Regions from separate parts of the Streptomyces sp. NBC_00400 genome, predicted to be linked through region 1. Evidence: riboswitches for the same ligand, from Rfam matches in the RefSeq annotation. Region 1 holds a riboswitch; the other holds the start of a gene.
The links. A riboswitch is a leader RNA that binds a small molecule or an ion and turns the genes downstream of it on or off. The one in region 1 is predicted to bind cyclic di-AMP.
Positions count from the first base shown of each region.

Region 2: linked by a shared signal. The riboswitch ahead of OHS81_RS13650 (C40 family peptidase) and the one ahead of OHS81_RS08625 (M23 family metallopeptidase) in region 1 are both predicted to bind cyclic di-AMP.

Region 1 covers NZ_CP107940.1:1,967,900-1,975,513, forward strand. Annotated here, with positions in the region: gene OHS81_RS08610 (bifunctional acetate--CoA ligase family protein/GNAT family N-acetyltransferase) at 1-991, opposite strand, end outside; gene OHS81_RS08615 (HPr family phosphocarrier protein) at 1,214-1,495, shown strand; gene OHS81_RS08620 (GntR family transcriptional regulator) at 1,876-2,565, opposite strand; gene OHS81_RS08625 (M23 family metallopeptidase) at 2,831-3,610, opposite strand; cyclic di-AMP (ydaO/yuaA leader) riboswitch at 3,623-3,778, opposite strand; gene OHS81_RS08630 (M16 family metallopeptidase) at 3,989-5,371, opposite strand; gene OHS81_RS08635 (M16 family metallopeptidase) at 5,410-6,759, opposite strand; gene OHS81_RS08640 (DNA gyrase/topoisomerase IV subunit A) at 7,059-7,614, shown strand, end outside.
Region 2 covers NZ_CP107940.1:3,123,555-3,131,168, reverse strand. Annotated here, with positions in the region: gene OHS81_RS13655 (hypothetical protein) at 1-191, shown strand, start outside; gene OHS81_RS13650 (C40 family peptidase) at 400-1,548, opposite strand; cyclic di-AMP (ydaO/yuaA leader) riboswitch at 1,557-1,740, opposite strand; gene pcrA (DNA helicase PcrA) at 2,031-4,490, shown strand; gene OHS81_RS13640 (M23 family metallopeptidase) at 4,594-6,591, opposite strand; gene OHS81_RS13635 (esterase/lipase family protein) at 6,830-7,614, opposite strand, start outside.

The sequences.
Region 1 (7,614 bases):
ACGAGCGGGCCTGGCGGAGCAGGGCGCGCTGCCGCTCCCGGCCGTCCGGGCCCGCCTCTGCGTAACCGGAGGACAGGATCAGCACGCCCTGGACGCCGTGTTCACCGCAGTCGCGGACCACGTCGGGGACACTGTCCGCGGGGACGGCGATGACGGCGAGGTCCACCGGGTCGGGGATCTCCCGCAGAGTGCGGACGGCCGGCACCTCTTCGGGCTGCAGCCGCTGCATGTCGTCGGGGAAGGCGTGGTTGACGGCGTGCACCCGGCCCGTGAAGCCGGATTCCAGGAGGCTGCGCAGCGCGGTGCGCCCGACACCCCCGGGGGCGCGGCCGGCGCCGATGACGGCGACCGAGCCCGGGGCGAGCAGCCGCTGTACGGAGCGGGCCTCGGCACGCTGCTCGCGGCCGCGCATCACGGCCATGGACTGCTCGGTCGGCTCCAGATCGAACTCCAGGCGGACCACACCGTCTTCGAAGGTGCGCTTGTGGGTGTAGCCGGCGTCCGTGAAGACCTTGATCATCTTGGAGTTCGCGGGGAGCACTTCGGCGGCGAACCGGCGGATGCCGCGCTCGCGGGCGACGGCTGCGATGTGCTCCAGGAGGGCGGAGGCGACACCGCGGCCCTGGTGGGCGTCCTGGACGAGGAAGGCGACCTCGGCCTGGTCGTCCTCGGGGCTCTTTGCGGGCAGCCCCTGGTCGTTGATCCGGTCGTAGCGGACGGTGGCGATGAACTCGCCGCCGACGGTGGCGGCGAGCCCTACCCGGTCGATGTAGTCGTGGTGGGTGAAACGGTGCACATCGCGGTCGGACAGGCGCGGATAGGGCGCGAAGAAGCGGTAGTACTTCGACTCGTCCGAGACCTGTTCATAGAAGGAGACCAGCCGCTCGGCGTCGTCGGGGGTGATGGGGCGGATCCGCGCCGTACCGCCGTCACGCAGCACCACGTCGGCTTCCCAGTGGGTCGGGTACGCGTGGTCCTGCGGCTTGTGCATGCGGACAGCGTACGACCGGCCACCGACAACCGGCTCGGCGCGCGTACGCTCGGGATGCGGGGCAGGCTGAGGAGGCCGTACGGACGTACGCTCCGGTCGGCCTGCCGGACCTCCCTCGGGGAGACCGATGGCCGCAAAAGGCCAGGACAAAGGGCTGCCCAGCACTCCCGGCAGCGTGAGAGACTGGTCTAGACAACAGTCACGACTTTGAAGGGCAACACCATGGCAGAGCGCCGCGTCAATGTCGGTTGGGCCGAGGGCCTGCACGCCCGCCCCGCGTCGATCTTCGTCCGTGCGGCCACCGCCTCCGGCATCCCCATGACGATCGCCAAGGCTGATGGCAACCCCGTCAACGCGGCCTCCATGCTCGCGGTCCTGGGCCTGGGCGCCCAGGGTGGCGAGGAGATCGTGCTGGCCTCCGACGCCGAGGGCGCCGAGGAGGCGCTCGACCGTCTGGCCAAGCTCGTCGCCGAGGGTCTTGAGGAGCTCCCCGAGACCGTCTGAGTCCCCCAGGACTTCTGCTGCGGCGGCCCCGTCGCGGCGACCGGTGACCGGTTGCCGCGACGGGGCCGTTTCGCTGTGCCGGGACCTTGGCCGTACCGGAACCTTCGCCGTAGCGATCCCCGTACCGGAACCAGTTCGCCGTACACGGGACGCCGGAGACGATGCCTCGATATCGGGGACGCAGGAAAAAGCGTGCGCTATTCATTCCTTCAATGCCTCACCGATGGCAGCGCACATGGCAGTGCAGCAGGCATTCCGGCACAGCACATATAGCGGCACACGCATTGCGGCACACATGCACGCTGAATGCGGGCGGGGACGAAAATTCAATCTCGCACCCCCGAATCCCCTTCCGCGCTTCTTTGTATACGGGGCGATTGTTAAGGGCGGGCACGGGCCGTGTTGACGGGCGGTTTCGGATCCCTCACCTCCGTCTTGGCGGGCCGTCGGAGCCGGTACACCGGGAGTGAGTGTTCGACATGAGCCGCCATCAGAGCACGGGCCCGTTCCGCATCCCCCCGGGCCACCGCGTCCAGCACCGCGCCGTGTTCGTCCCACGACTCCCCCGTGCGGGCGGGCAGTTCCACGGCATACATCCACTCGATCTTGCGCCGCAGCTGGGTCAGCAGCGCCGTCAGACTGGGGCTGCCGACCGCCTGGGCCAGCGTCTCGTGGAACCAGCCGTCCAGTTGGCGCAGATCCGCCGGGCTGCCGTGACGGGCCCGCTCGCGGCCGAGCCGTACCAGGCCGCGGAGCACCTTGAGGTGGGCCGGGCTACGGCGGGCGGCCGCACGGGCGGCACCCAGCGGCTCCAACAGCGCGCGGACGTCGAGGAGATCGGCGGCCTCCTGCTCGGTGGGCTCGGCGACGCAGGCGCCCGCGTGGTGGCGGGTGGTGACAAACCCTTCGGACTGCAGAGTCCGCAGCGCTTCACGGACCGGCACCCTGGAGACGCCGTACCGGGCCGCAAGGATCTCTTCGATCAGCCGGCTCCCCGGCGCCAGCGCACCGGAGACAATGTCATCGCGAATCGCCGTGCATACCGCATGAGCGGAAATATGGCCTCGCATCTTCCGTGCCTCCGCCTTAATCCCCTGGAAACGCCGCCGGTCGGCGCCTTTTCCGTGACTCTATTCGACCGGAACGGATTTTCGCCGGGCTCCGGTTATTCATGGAAATTTTTTGGCCGGAAGTCGGCGGGAGGGCACGGCATATCCCCTGCACACCGGCCGCGGCGCCGGATACGCCGAAGCCCCGGCCGTGGAGCCGGGGCTTCGGGCGGAGGCTCGGCGCGACGCGGCCTCTGTGAGGAGCGCGGGCGGGCGAGGCGGAAGATCAGACGTTGACGCCGTGCGAGTGCAGGTACGCGACCGGGTCGATGTCCGAGCCGTAGTCGGCGCCGGTACGGGCCTCGAAGTGCAGGTGCGGGCCGGTGGCGTTGCCGGTGGCGCCGGAGAGGCCGATCTGCTGGCCCGGGGTGACGTGCTGGCCGACCGAGACGCCGAGCGACGACAGGTGACCGTACTGGGTGTACGTACCGTCGCTCATCTTGATCACGATGTTGTTGCCGTACGAACCGCCCCAGCCGGCCTCGACGACGGTGCCCGTGCCGACGGCGTGGACGGAGGTACCGGAGGCGGCGTGGAAGTCGATGCCCGTGTGGCTGCCGGAGGACCACAGACCGCTGGAGGCCTTGTACGAGGTGGACACGTAGGAGTCGGCAACGGGGGCGACGAAGGTGTTGAGACGCTTGCGCTCCGCCTCGCGGGCGGCGCGCTCCTTGGCCTTGCGGGCGGCTTCGACGCGCCGCTTGGCCTCTTCGGCCTGCTTCTTGGCCACGGCCTCGGCCTTTGCCTTCGCCGCCGCGGCCTCCGCTTCGGCCTGCTGCTCGTCGGCCTGGGCCGCGACGTGGTGGGCGAGCTCGTCACCGAGCACCACGGCATGCTGCAGACCGGTGTCGTGGGCGCGGGCCTCGTCCGTGGCCGCCAGCGCCGGCGAGGCCACGGAGGCGACCACGCCGCCGGCCGCGAGGGTGGCTATGCCGGCGATGTTGCGGGTCGTCCGAACGGGGCGGCTCGTACGACGGTGCTTCCCGGTGGCACGGATGAACGCCATGTACTGGCTTGTCCTTTCCCTCCTTCTCGCCTACCGGGTTAGCTGACGGGTTCGGAGCAGGAAGGTCTCCTACGGGCTCCTCCGGAGGGGAGTCCGATTCACCCCAAGGGACTCTGGGTCCCCGGCTCCCCTAGCTCGCGCCGTACGGGGACTCGGCGATGACTGTCCGGTGCCACGGTTGTGGCGGACTTGTGACGAACAGCCGGACCGACGCTAAACGGGGCAACTTTCAATCGGCAAACAGATCCGCATTTTTGTGCGGGATGCCACAAGAACCGAGGCACCGGCCGCAATAAACCGGACATACGGCAACTCCCGTGGCGGACCACCGCCACGGGAGTTGCTTTGTCGATATGTGACCTGCCGTCACATGACGGACTAGCCGCTGACGACCGTCACCTCACCGATGCCCAGCGCCTTGATGGGCTCGGCGATCTGCGCCGCATCGCCCACCAGGACCGTCACCAGCCGGTCCACGGGGAAGGCGTTGACGGCCGCCGCGGTCGCCTCCACCGTGCCGGTCTCCGCGAGGCGGACGTACAGCTGCGCCTGGAAGTCGTCCGGCAGGTGCTGCTCCACCTGGTCGGCGAGGGTGCCGGCGACGGCTGCCGCGGTCTCGTACTTCAGCGGCGCGACCCCGACGAGGTTCTGTACGGCGACATCCCGCTCGGCGTCCGTCAGCCCCTCTGCCGCAAGGGTGCGCAGCACGTTCCACAGGTCGTCGAGCGCCGGGACGGTGGAGGCGGTGTCCACCGAACCGCTGATGGCGAGCAGCGAGGCACCCGTGGCCCCCTCGGGGGACGTGGGAGCGGTGGAGCGAAGCACCTGGCCGAAGGCGCGCACCCCGTACGTGTAGCCCTTCTCCTCGCGCAGAACACGGTCCAGACGGGAGGTGAGGGTGCCGCCCAGGCAGTACGTGCCGAGGACCTGCGCGGGCCACACCCGGTCGTGCCGGTCGGCGCCGATACGCCCGATGAGCAGCTGCGTCTGGACGGCGCCGGGGCGGTCCACGATCACCACGCGGCCGGTGTCGTCGGCGACGATCGGGGAGGCCTTCAGCGGCTCGGCCGACGAGCCGCGCCACGCGCCGAGCGTCTCGGCGAGCGCGGCGTCCAGGTCGACCCCGGTGAAGTCACCGACGATGACGGCAGTGGCCGTGGCGGGCCGTACATGGGCGTCGTAGAAGGCACGGACGGCCGCGGCATCGACGCGTCCGACGGTCTCCTCGGTGCCCTGGCGCGGCCGTGACATACGGGACGTGGCCGGGAACAGCTCCTTGGACAGCGCCATCGCCGCGCGCCGGGCCGGGTTGGCGAGCTCGTGCGGGATCTCGTCGAGACGGTTGCGCACCAGCCGCTCGACCTCGCTCTCCGGGAAGGCGGGAGCGCGCAGCGCGTCGGCGAGCAGGCCGAGCGCACGCGGCAGCCGGGACGCCGGCACCTCCAGGGAGACCCGTACGCCGGGGTGGTCGGCGTGCGCGTCCAGGGTGGCGCCGCAGCGCTCCAGCTCGGCGGCGAACTCCTCCGCGTCGTGCTTGTCGGTGCCCTCGGACAGGGCACGCGCCATGATCGTGGCGACGCCGTCCAGGCCCTCGGGCTCGGCCTCCAGCGGAGCGACGAGGTTGATCTCGACGGCGACGACCTGCTGGCCGGGGCGGTGGCTGGTCAGGAGGGTGAGCCCGTTGGGCAGTTGGCCGCGGTCGGGGGCCGGGAAGGCCCACGGCCTGGGCGCGCCGCCCTGGGGCTGCGGGTGAAAGTCCATCCTGCTCACGGGGGAATCGGCGTGGGTGGTGGCGTCGCTCACTGGTCCGCCTCCCCTTCCTCGGTGTCGGCGGCGTCGGTCGGCTCGGTGGGCTCGGTGGGCTCGTAGACGAGCACCGCGCGGTTGTCGGGGCGCAGCCGGGCCTTGGCGACCGCCTGCACCTCCTCGGGAGTGATGTCCAGAACGCGCTGCACGGCGGTCAGCGCCAGCTGCGGGTCGCCGAACAGGACGGCGAAGCGGCACAGTTCGTCGGCGCGGCCGCTGACCGTGGCCAGCCGGTCCAGCCATTCGCGCTCCAGCTGGGCCTGTGCCCGCTCCATCTCCTCCGGGGTCGGGCCCTCGGCGGCGAAGCGGGCCAGCTCCTCGTCGACCGCGCGCTCGATGCCGGGGACCTCCTCGCCGCCGGACGTCTTCACGTCCAGCCAGCCCAGTGAGGGCGCGCCGGCCAGCCGCAGCAGGCCGAAGCCGGCCGCCACGGCGCTGCGGTCACGGCGCACCAGCCGGTTGTACAGGCGGGAGGACTCGCCGCCGCCCAGGACGGTCAGCGCGAGGTCGGCGGCGTCCGCCTCACGGGTGCCGTCGTGCGGCAGCCGGTAGGCCGCCATCAGCGCCCGGGCGGGCACGTCCTCCTCGACGACCTCGCGCAGCTCGCCTCCGATGACGTCGGGAAGCGTGCCGTCCCGTGGCGCCTGCTTGCCGTCGTGCGCGGGGATCGAGCCGAAGTACTTCTCGACCCAGGCCAGCGTCTGCTCGGGGTCGATGTCGCCCACGATCGACAGGACGACGTTGTTGGGCGCGTAGTACGTCCGGAAGAACGCCCGCGCGTCCTCCAGGGAGGCCGCGTCCAGATCGGCCATCGACCCGATGGGCGTGTGGTGGTACGGGTGGCCCTCGGGGTAGGCCATGGCCGTCAGCTTCTCGAAGGCCGTGCCGTAGGGGACGTTGTCGTAGCGCTGGCGGCGCTCGTTCTTGACGACGTCGCGCTGGTTCTCCATCGACTCGTCGTCGAGCGCGGTCAGCAGCGAGCCCATCCGGTCGGCCTCCAGCCAGAGCGCGAGCTCCAGCTCGTGGGCGGGCATGGTCTCGAAGTAGTTGGTGCGCTCGAAGCTCGTGGTGCCGTTGAGCGAACCGCCGGCGCCCTGCACCAGCTCGAAGTGGCCGTTGCCCGTCACCTGCGCGGAGCCCTGGAACATCAGATGCTCGAAGAGGTGCGCCAGGCCCGTACGGCCCTTGACCTCGTGGCGGGAGCCGACGTCGTACCACAGGCAGACCGCTGCGACCGGGGTCAGGTGGTCTTCGGAGAGCACCACGCGCAGGCCGTTGGCCAGCCGGTGCTCGGTCGCTGTCAGGCCGCCGGAGCCGGCTTGTTCTGTGGCCGTGTGACCCATGGGCATGTACGTCCCTTCGATCCGCTTGCGAGGAAGTTCTGTCACTGTATGCAAGCGCATCGGCATCTGGCGAAGTCACCGGGCGGCCGGCCCGGGATGAGCGCCGTGCGCGAGCCCGCAGGAGCTGAAGGGGGAGTCGCGGTCGGCGTTGTCAGTGGGGCGGTCCACAATGGTCCGCGTCAGACTCAGACATACTCGCGGGTCGATCCCTCAGCTGGTTGACCCGACTGGTTGACCGTTGTTCCGATGCCGCCTCCCCGGCATCGGCAGTAGACGCAGCTAAAGGAGCCGCAGCCGCGATGGCCCGCCGCAGCACGAAGACCCCGCCGCCGGACGACTTCGAGGAGAGGATCCTCGACATCGACGTCGTCGACGAGATGCAGGGTTCCTTCCTCGAGTACGCGTATTCGGTCATCTACTCGCGCGCCCTGCCGGACGCCCGCGACGGTCTCAAGCCCGTGCACCGCCGCATTTTGTACCAGATGAACGAGATGGGGCTCCGGCCCGATCGCGGTTACGTCAAGTGCGCCCGCGTCGTCGGCGAGGTGATGGGTAAGCTCCATCCGCACGGCGACGCGTCGATCTACGACGCCCTGGTGCGCATGGCGCAGCCGTTCTCGATGCGGCTGCCGCTCGTCGACGGCCACGGCAACTTCGGTTCGCTGGGCAATGACGACCCGCCCGCCGCGATGCGGTACACCGAGTGCCGGATGGCGTCCGCGACATCCCTGATGACGGAGTCCATCGAAGAGGACACCGTCGACTTCGCGCCGAACTACGACGGCCAGGAGCAGGAACCGGTCGCCCTCCCCGCCGCGTATCCGAACCTCCTGGTCAACGGCGCGTCCGGCATCG
Region 2 (7,614 bases), 1.2 Mb from region 1:
TGGTCGGCCTCAACCAGGCCGAGGGCCACAGCCTCAACACCATCAAGCTCGGCATCAAGATGGCCGTTCTGGTGGTCATCCTGGCGCTGGTCTACGTCAAGCGGGACGACGAGAAGATCGCCCCGCCGCTCTTCGGCGCGGTCGGTGCGCTGACGGTGGCCAACATCTTCATCGCCGTGCTCTGGACCTGAGCGGAACGGCGGACACCCCGGGAGCCGGGCTCGGGGCGCAGGCCACAACGGTGAACGCCCGGAAGCAGGGCTCCGGACGCCGACGCACAAGCTCCCCAAACGGCACACCGCGCGGTCATCGCACTCCTCATCCGGAGGCGACGGCCGCGCGGTGGCGTGTGGGGGGTGGCCGTGGGGGGTGGCCTGAAGGGGGAGCGGGGGCCGGGCCTCAGCCCGGGCGGACGCTCCCGTAGATCGGCATGTAGTAGATCGACTCCTCCCGGACGTTGGCGCCCGGGTGCGGGGCGTGGATCATCTTGCCGCCGCCTATGTACATGCCCACATGACTGATGTCGTCATAGAAGAAGACCAGGTCACCGGGCTTGAGGTCCTTGGTGGCGACCCGCTGGCCGGTCTTGACCTGGTCCCAGGTGGTCCGCGGCAGATTGACTCCGGCCGCCTTCCACGCCGCCTGGGTCAGCCCCGAGCAGTCGTACGAGCTGGGTCCGGTCGCGCCCCACACGTACGGCTTGCCCATCTGGGCGCGGGCGAAGGCGAGCGCCTTCTCGGCCTGGGTGGAGGACGAACCGCCGGTCGAGCCGCCGCTGTCGGCGCCGCCACCGGTCTGGCCGCCGGACGTGCCGCTCCCGTCCTGCTGCTGACGCTCCCGCTCCTGCTGCTTGCGGGCCTCCTCCTCGGCCTTGCGCTTGGCCGCCGCCTCCTTCTGGCGCTCCAGCTCCGCCAGCCGCGCCTTCTCCTGTGCGGTGAGCTCGGACAGCAGCTGCCGGGCCTCGGCCAGCTTCTGCTGGACGGACTGCTTGGACTCCTTGAGCGAGGCCTGTGACGTCTGCAGCCGCTCCAGGTCGCGGGTCGCCTCCGCCCGCTGCCGGGCGGCGGCGGCCTGCTGCTCCTGGTATTCGGAGACGGCCTCCTTCTGCCGCCCGGTCAGCCGCTCCATGAGGTGGCTGCGGTCGAAGAACTGCTGCGGGTCCTTGGCGAGCATCAGCTGCGCCGTCGGGTTCATGCCGCCGGTGCGGTACTGCGCCGCGGCGAAGGCGCCCAGCCGGCGCCGGGCGTCGTTCATCTTCTCGGCCCGCTCGGCGGCGGCGTCGAGCAGTCCGTCGACGCGGTGACGCTGGCCGTCGGTGTGCTCCTTGGCGGCGTTGTACTTCTGGGTGGCCACCTCTGCCTGGTGGTAGAGGCCGTCGACCTTCTGCTTGACCTCTTCGACGGTGGGCTTGGGCGCCCGGGGGGCCGCGTCGGCGGACTGCGAGAGCAGCGTGGCCGAGGCGAGGGCGGCGGTGGTGAGCCCGACCGCCGTACGGCGTCCTCCGGGCGAGGTGAGAATGCTGGTGCGCGGCTTGCGGTGCGACGCCAAGGCCGGCGACTCCTTCCGTGGACCGCCTACCGGGTTAGCTGTCGGGTTCGGGCGGTGTCGCTGACGGAAGGCTTGCCCTACGGTCCGGATGTCCGCCGACGACGGCTGTCCGGATCGATTCACCCCGGTGGTGCTGGTGGGTCCCCGGCTCCGGGTGCCCGAGGGCAGGGCCGGACTCGGCGTGGGCGGCCCGTGCGGACGCTGTCGTCCACGGGGAGGCGGGCTGCCTGAGCGAGGACGTTAGCCAACTCGTGTGGCTCCTGTGAAGGCTGATGTTCGATATGCCCGAAACCTTTTTGTGACCTGAACGCGATGCGGGGGTTGTCGTGACAGATGTCGGATTCGGGTAGACGAGCCGCCGACCGGTTTGTGCCGGCCCCGGACGCCTGACCTGCCGCGGTGCCGCGGCCCGCGGCGAAAGCGGGCCGCAATCGGCTACTGGGCCGCGGACTGTCAGTGCGGCGGCCTAGACTCGGTGGGCGATGAGCAGCCTCTTTGACGACAGCTTCCTGGCGGACCTCGGCCCCAAGGGCGAGGAGGAGCAACCCCCGCCTCCCGAGGACGAGCACGGCCCGGCCCCCGAGGAGATCCCCGCCGACCTCTTCGGCGGGAGGTTCGACGCGCCCGCGCCCAGAGAGGCGTACTACCGCGACGGCGCCGCCCGTCCCGTCCTCGACCCGGCGACGCTGCTGGAAGGGCTCAACGACGAGCAGAAGGCCGCCGTGGTGCATACGGGCGGCCCGCTGCTGATCGTCGCCGGCGCCGGCTCCGGCAAGACCCGGGTGCTCACCCACCGCATCGCTCATCTGCTCGCCGAGCGCCATGTCCACCCCGGCCAGATCCTCGCGATCACGTTCACGAACAAGGCCGCCGGCGAGATGAAGGAGCGCGTCGAGGAGCTGGTCGGCCCGCGCGCCAACGCCATGTGGGTCTCCACCTTCCACAGCGCCTGCGTCCGCATCCTGCGCCGCGAGTCCAAGAAGCTGGGCTTCACCTCCTCCTTCTCCATCTACGACGCCGCCGACTCCAAGCGCCTGATGGCCCTGGTCTGCCGCGATCTGGACCTGGACCCCAAGCGCTACCCGCCCAAGTCCTTCAGCGCGAAGATCTCCAACCTCAAGAACGAGCTCATCGACGAGGAGGCCTTCGCGGGGACGGCCGCCGACGGCTTTGAGAAGACCCTCGCCGAGGCGTATGCGATGTACCAGGCACGGCTGCGCGAGGCCAACGCCCTGGACTTCGACGACATCATCATGACCACGGTCAATCTGCTCCAGGCCTTCCCGGATGTCGCCGAGCACTACCGCCGCCGCTTCCGCCATGTCCTCGTCGACGAGTACCAGGACACCAACCACGCCCAGTACACCCTCGTCCGCGAGCTGGTCGGCCCCGCCGAGACCGCCGCCGAGCTGTGCGTCGTCGGTGACGCCGACCAGTCGATCTACGCCTTCCGCGGTGCCACGATCCGCAACATCCTCCAGTTCGAGGAGGACTACCCGGACGCGACGACGATCCTGCTGGAGCAGAACTACCGCTCCTCGCAGACGATCCTGTCCGCCGCCAATGCGGTCATCGAGCGCAACGAGAACCGCCGTCCCAAGAACCTCTGGACCGACGCCGGCGCCGGCCCCAAGATCACCGGCTATGTCGCCGACACCGAGCACGACGAGGCGCAGTTCGTCGCCGACGAGATCGACCGGCTGACCGACGCCGGTGACGCCAAGGCCGGCGACGTCGCGGTCTTCTACCGCACCAACGCCCAGTCCCGCGTCTTCGAAGAGATCTTCATCCGGGTCGGACTGCCCTACAAGGTCGTCGGCGGGGTGCGCTTCTACGAGCGCAAGGAGGTCCGCGATGTCCTCGCCTATCTGCGGGTGCTCAGCAACCCCGAGGACACCGTCCCGCTCCGCCGCATCCTGAACGTCCCCAAGCGCGGCATCGGCGACCGCGCCGAGGCGATGATCGACGCCCTGTCGCTGCGCGAGAAGATCACCTTCCCGCAGGCGCTGCGCCGGGTCGACGAGGCATACGGCATGGCGGCGCGCTCCGCCAATGCCGTCAAGCGCTTCAACGTCCTCATGGAGGAGCTGCGCACCATCGTCGAGTCCGGCGCCGGCCCCGCCACGATCCTGGAAGCCGTCCTGGAGCGCACGGGCTACCTCGCCGAACTCCAGGCCTCCACCGACCCCCAGGACGAGACCCGGATCGAAAACCTCCAGGAACTCGCCGCAGTGGCCCTGGAGTTCGAGCAGGACCGCGGCGAGGACAATCCCGGCACGCTCTCCGACTTCCTGGAACAGGTCGCGCTGGTCGCCGACTCCGACCAGATTCCGGACGAGGACGAGGAGGGCAGCGGCGTGATCACCCTCATGACGCTGCACACCGCCAAGGGCCTGGAGTTCCCGACCGTCTTCCTGACCGGCCTGGAGGACGGCGTCTTCCCGCATATGCGCTCGCTGGGCCAGACCAAGGAGCTGGAGGAGGAGCGCCGGCTGGCCTATGTCGGCATCACCCGCGCCCGCCAGCGGCTCTACGTCACCCGCTCGACGATGCGCAGTGCCTGGGGCCAGCCCTCGTACAACCCGCCCTCCCGGTTCCTGGAGGAGATCCCGGCCGACCACGTGGAGTGGAAGCGCACGGGCCCGGCGACGCCGTCCGCATCCATGGGCGGCATGTCGGCAGGCGGCAGCGGAGGAGGCGGCTTCGGCTCCACGTTCTCGTCGGCGCGGGCCAAGGGCCCGAGCGGCTTCGCGACCCGCCGCGCAGGCGACCGTCAGGTCGTCTCACTGACCGTCGGCGACCGGGTCACCCACGACAGCTTCGGGCTCGGCACGGTCGTCGGCGTCAAGGGCAGCGGTGACAACGCCGAGGCGACGATCGACTTCGGCGGCGAGAAGCCGAAGCGGCTGCTGCTGCGGTATGCGCCGGTGGAGAAGCTGTAACGGGAGTCGCGCGGGCCGGGTGACGGGAATCGTCACCCGGCGGAACGGCGTCACGCGGCCGACGGCACGCGGAACGGCGGTCGGTTCGGGGGAAGGCCGTGTTTCAGTTCGGGTTGAGGCCGTGATCGCGCAGCCACGGCTGCGGGTCGACCGCCGCGTCGCCGCCGGGGCGCACCTCGAAGTGCAGATGAGGCCCCGTGGAGTTGCCGGAGTTACCCGAATAGGCAATCTGGTCACCGGCCTTGACCGACCCGGACCGGATCTTGGTGCTGCTCAGATGGCAGTACCACGTCTCGGTGCCGTCGGGCGCGGTCACGACCGCCATGTTCCCGTAGGCGGAGTTCCACTGGGTGCGGATGGTGCCGTCGGTGGCGGACATGACGGGGGTGCCGTAGCTGACCGGGAAGTCGATGCCGGTGTGCACGGACATCCAGTTCACACCGGCCTGGCCGAAGGTGGCGCTCAGCCCGTGCTGGGTGACCGGCAGGACGAACTTGGGGCGGGCGGCCTCCTTGCGGGCCGCCTCCTCCGCCTTGCGCTTGCGCTCCAGCGCCTGGCGCTCCTTGAGGTCGATCCGCTCCTGGGTGCGGCTGGCCCGGTCGCGGAAGTCGTCCGCGCTGGCGCTGAGTCCGGCGAGCTGGGTGTCGAGCTTGTTGTTGGCCGCGGACGGTTTGACGGCGCCCGCGTCGGGCGCGGCCTGGGCGGTCGCCTCGCTCTTGTCGTCCCCGGTGAATCCCGTGACGGATGCGGCGGCCACGGCGCACACGCCCATGGCGGCGACCGAGGGGACCGCGACGGTCAGCAGCGCCGACCGCTTGACCGGGCGCTTCCGGCCGCGGCCACGGACGGCCTTCCCGGCGTCCGGTCCGGCGACCCGCCGCGCGGTGGGGGCGGCGGCGGTGACCGGCATGGCCTGCGTCATGGCGTCCGCCACGGCAGCGGCATCGCTGCTGTCGGTGGCGCCGCCGGAGCGAGGGCCGTCGCCGGGGGAGTTGCCGTCGCTCCCGGGCCGGCCGGCCTCGAAGACGTCGGTTTCGAAGCCGTCGGCGTCGAACTGCTGGGTGTCGAGCTGACCGACGTCGAGCTGGGTGAAGTCGAGCTGACCGGTGTCGCCCTGACCGGTGTCGCCCTGACCGGTGTCGCCCCACACGGTGGTGTCCCACACGGTGGTGTCCCAGTGGACGGTGTCGGTCGGGGGCGGGCCGGCCTGGGCCGGGATGCCGGCGATCAGGTTCCGGTCCATGGTGGGCCAGATCGCTGTGGCCTCGTAGCTCGCGGTCTCCTGGAGGGAGGTCTCCTGAAGGGCGGTGTCCTGCCGGCCGATGGTCTCGAAGCCGCCGGTGGTCTCGAAGCCGCCAGTGGCCTCGAAGTCGCCGGGGGTCTCGTACGCGCCGGTGGCGTAACTCCCGGTGTCATACGTGCCGGTGGGGTAGCTCCCGGTGTCGTACCCGCCGTGCCCGTAGGCGGTGGCTTCGTATGCGGCGTTCTCGTACGTGGTGGCCGCCGTGTCGTAGGCGGGAGAGGCGTACGCGGCCGGGTCCTGCGCCGGGGACTCGTACGAGGTGTGCGCATAGGGGTCGTAGCCCGCGGCGGCCGAGTGCGGATCGGCGGCGGGGTAGGCGCCGCTGTCGTAGGCACCGGTTTCGTAGGCACCGGTTTTGTAGGCACCGGTCTCGTGGGCGCCGGTGTCCCACTGCGCCGAGGCGTAGCCGCCGGTGTCGTAGGCGCCGGTGGCGTAGCCGTCGCCCGTTGCGTACGCACCTGTGTCGTATGCACCCGTGTCGTACGCACCGGTGTGGAAGGTGCCCGTGCCGTAGGCGCTCATGCCGTAGGGGCCCGCGCCGTGGGTACCGGTGTCGTACGTCCCGGTGCCGTAGTTGCCGGTGTCGTAAGTGCCGGTGTCGTAAGTGCCGGTCTCGTACATACCGGTCTCGTACGAGCCGGGAAGCGAGCCGAAGAGCGGGTCGCCGTCGCCGTATGCGGCGTTGTCCGACGGGGAGTGCTGCTGCCCGTAGGAGTCGTAAGCGGGATAGTGCGCATACGAGGCGTCGGAAGCGGATCCGGTCGGGAGCTGGGCCCCCGATGGGTGACGGTCGTTCACCAACTTCTCTTTCGCCTCGGCAGCAGGAGAATTAGCGGCGACTGTACCCGGCGGTACGCGGCGGCGACAATCTTCCACAGGTTTTGGGCTCGGCGAGACAGGGCATTTGGCCGCCTTTCGGCAGTCCCATGCGAGCTCTTGGCGCCCCGTTCGATGATTGTTCGGCAACACGTCAAGATCAGGTAGCCGTTGCGGCGTCTTCGCGGGACGGGTGCCGGGCCGGCCTCGCCGGCCGGGGTCAGGCCACCGAGATGACGTCCGCGGCTCCTTCCGCGGTCTGTGCCGAGGTCAGTGCCTCGCGTATGCCGGCGGCGACGGTGCCGCTGACCGGTAGCGCGAGATGTCCGACACCGGCGACATGCACGTTGTCCGCAGGCAAATCCGGATGACTGATTCTGGCCGTCGTGGCGGGGACCATCACCCGGTCTTCCTCGCTCCAGAAAGCGACAAAGTGCGTCCGGCAATGCGGCGCCGGAAGCGACAACTCCGTGATCACCTCGGAATCGGGGCGCATTTGGCGGACGATCGGGTGCGCCGACATCAGGGGGGCGATGGCGGTGCCGGAGTGCGGGGTGCCGAGCGTGATCAGCGTACGGACGCGGGTGTCGCCGCCGAGCCGCTGCACGTAATAGCGGGCGATGAGCCCGCCCAGGCTGTGGCCCACGAGGTCCACCCGGCGATGCCCGGTCCGCGCGCACACCTCCTCCACATGGCGGCTCAGCAGCTCGGCGGCCTTACGGAGATCGCAGGTCAGCGGCGAGTAGTTGAGCGCTTCGACATGACGCCAGCCGTGCCGGTGCAGCGAGCGGCGCAGCAGCAGGAAGACGGAGCGGTTGTCGATGAAGCCGTGGAGCAGGAGGACCGGCGGATGGGCCCGCCCCTCGGTCGGCAGCATCGACGGTGCGCCGGGGGCGGGCTGCACGGTCTCCGGCGCCGGGTGTCCCTCCGGGGCCCCCGCGGCGGGGTGCGGCGCGGGTGGTGGCACGGGTGGTGGCACCGGTCGTTCCCGGGAGATGCCGGTCG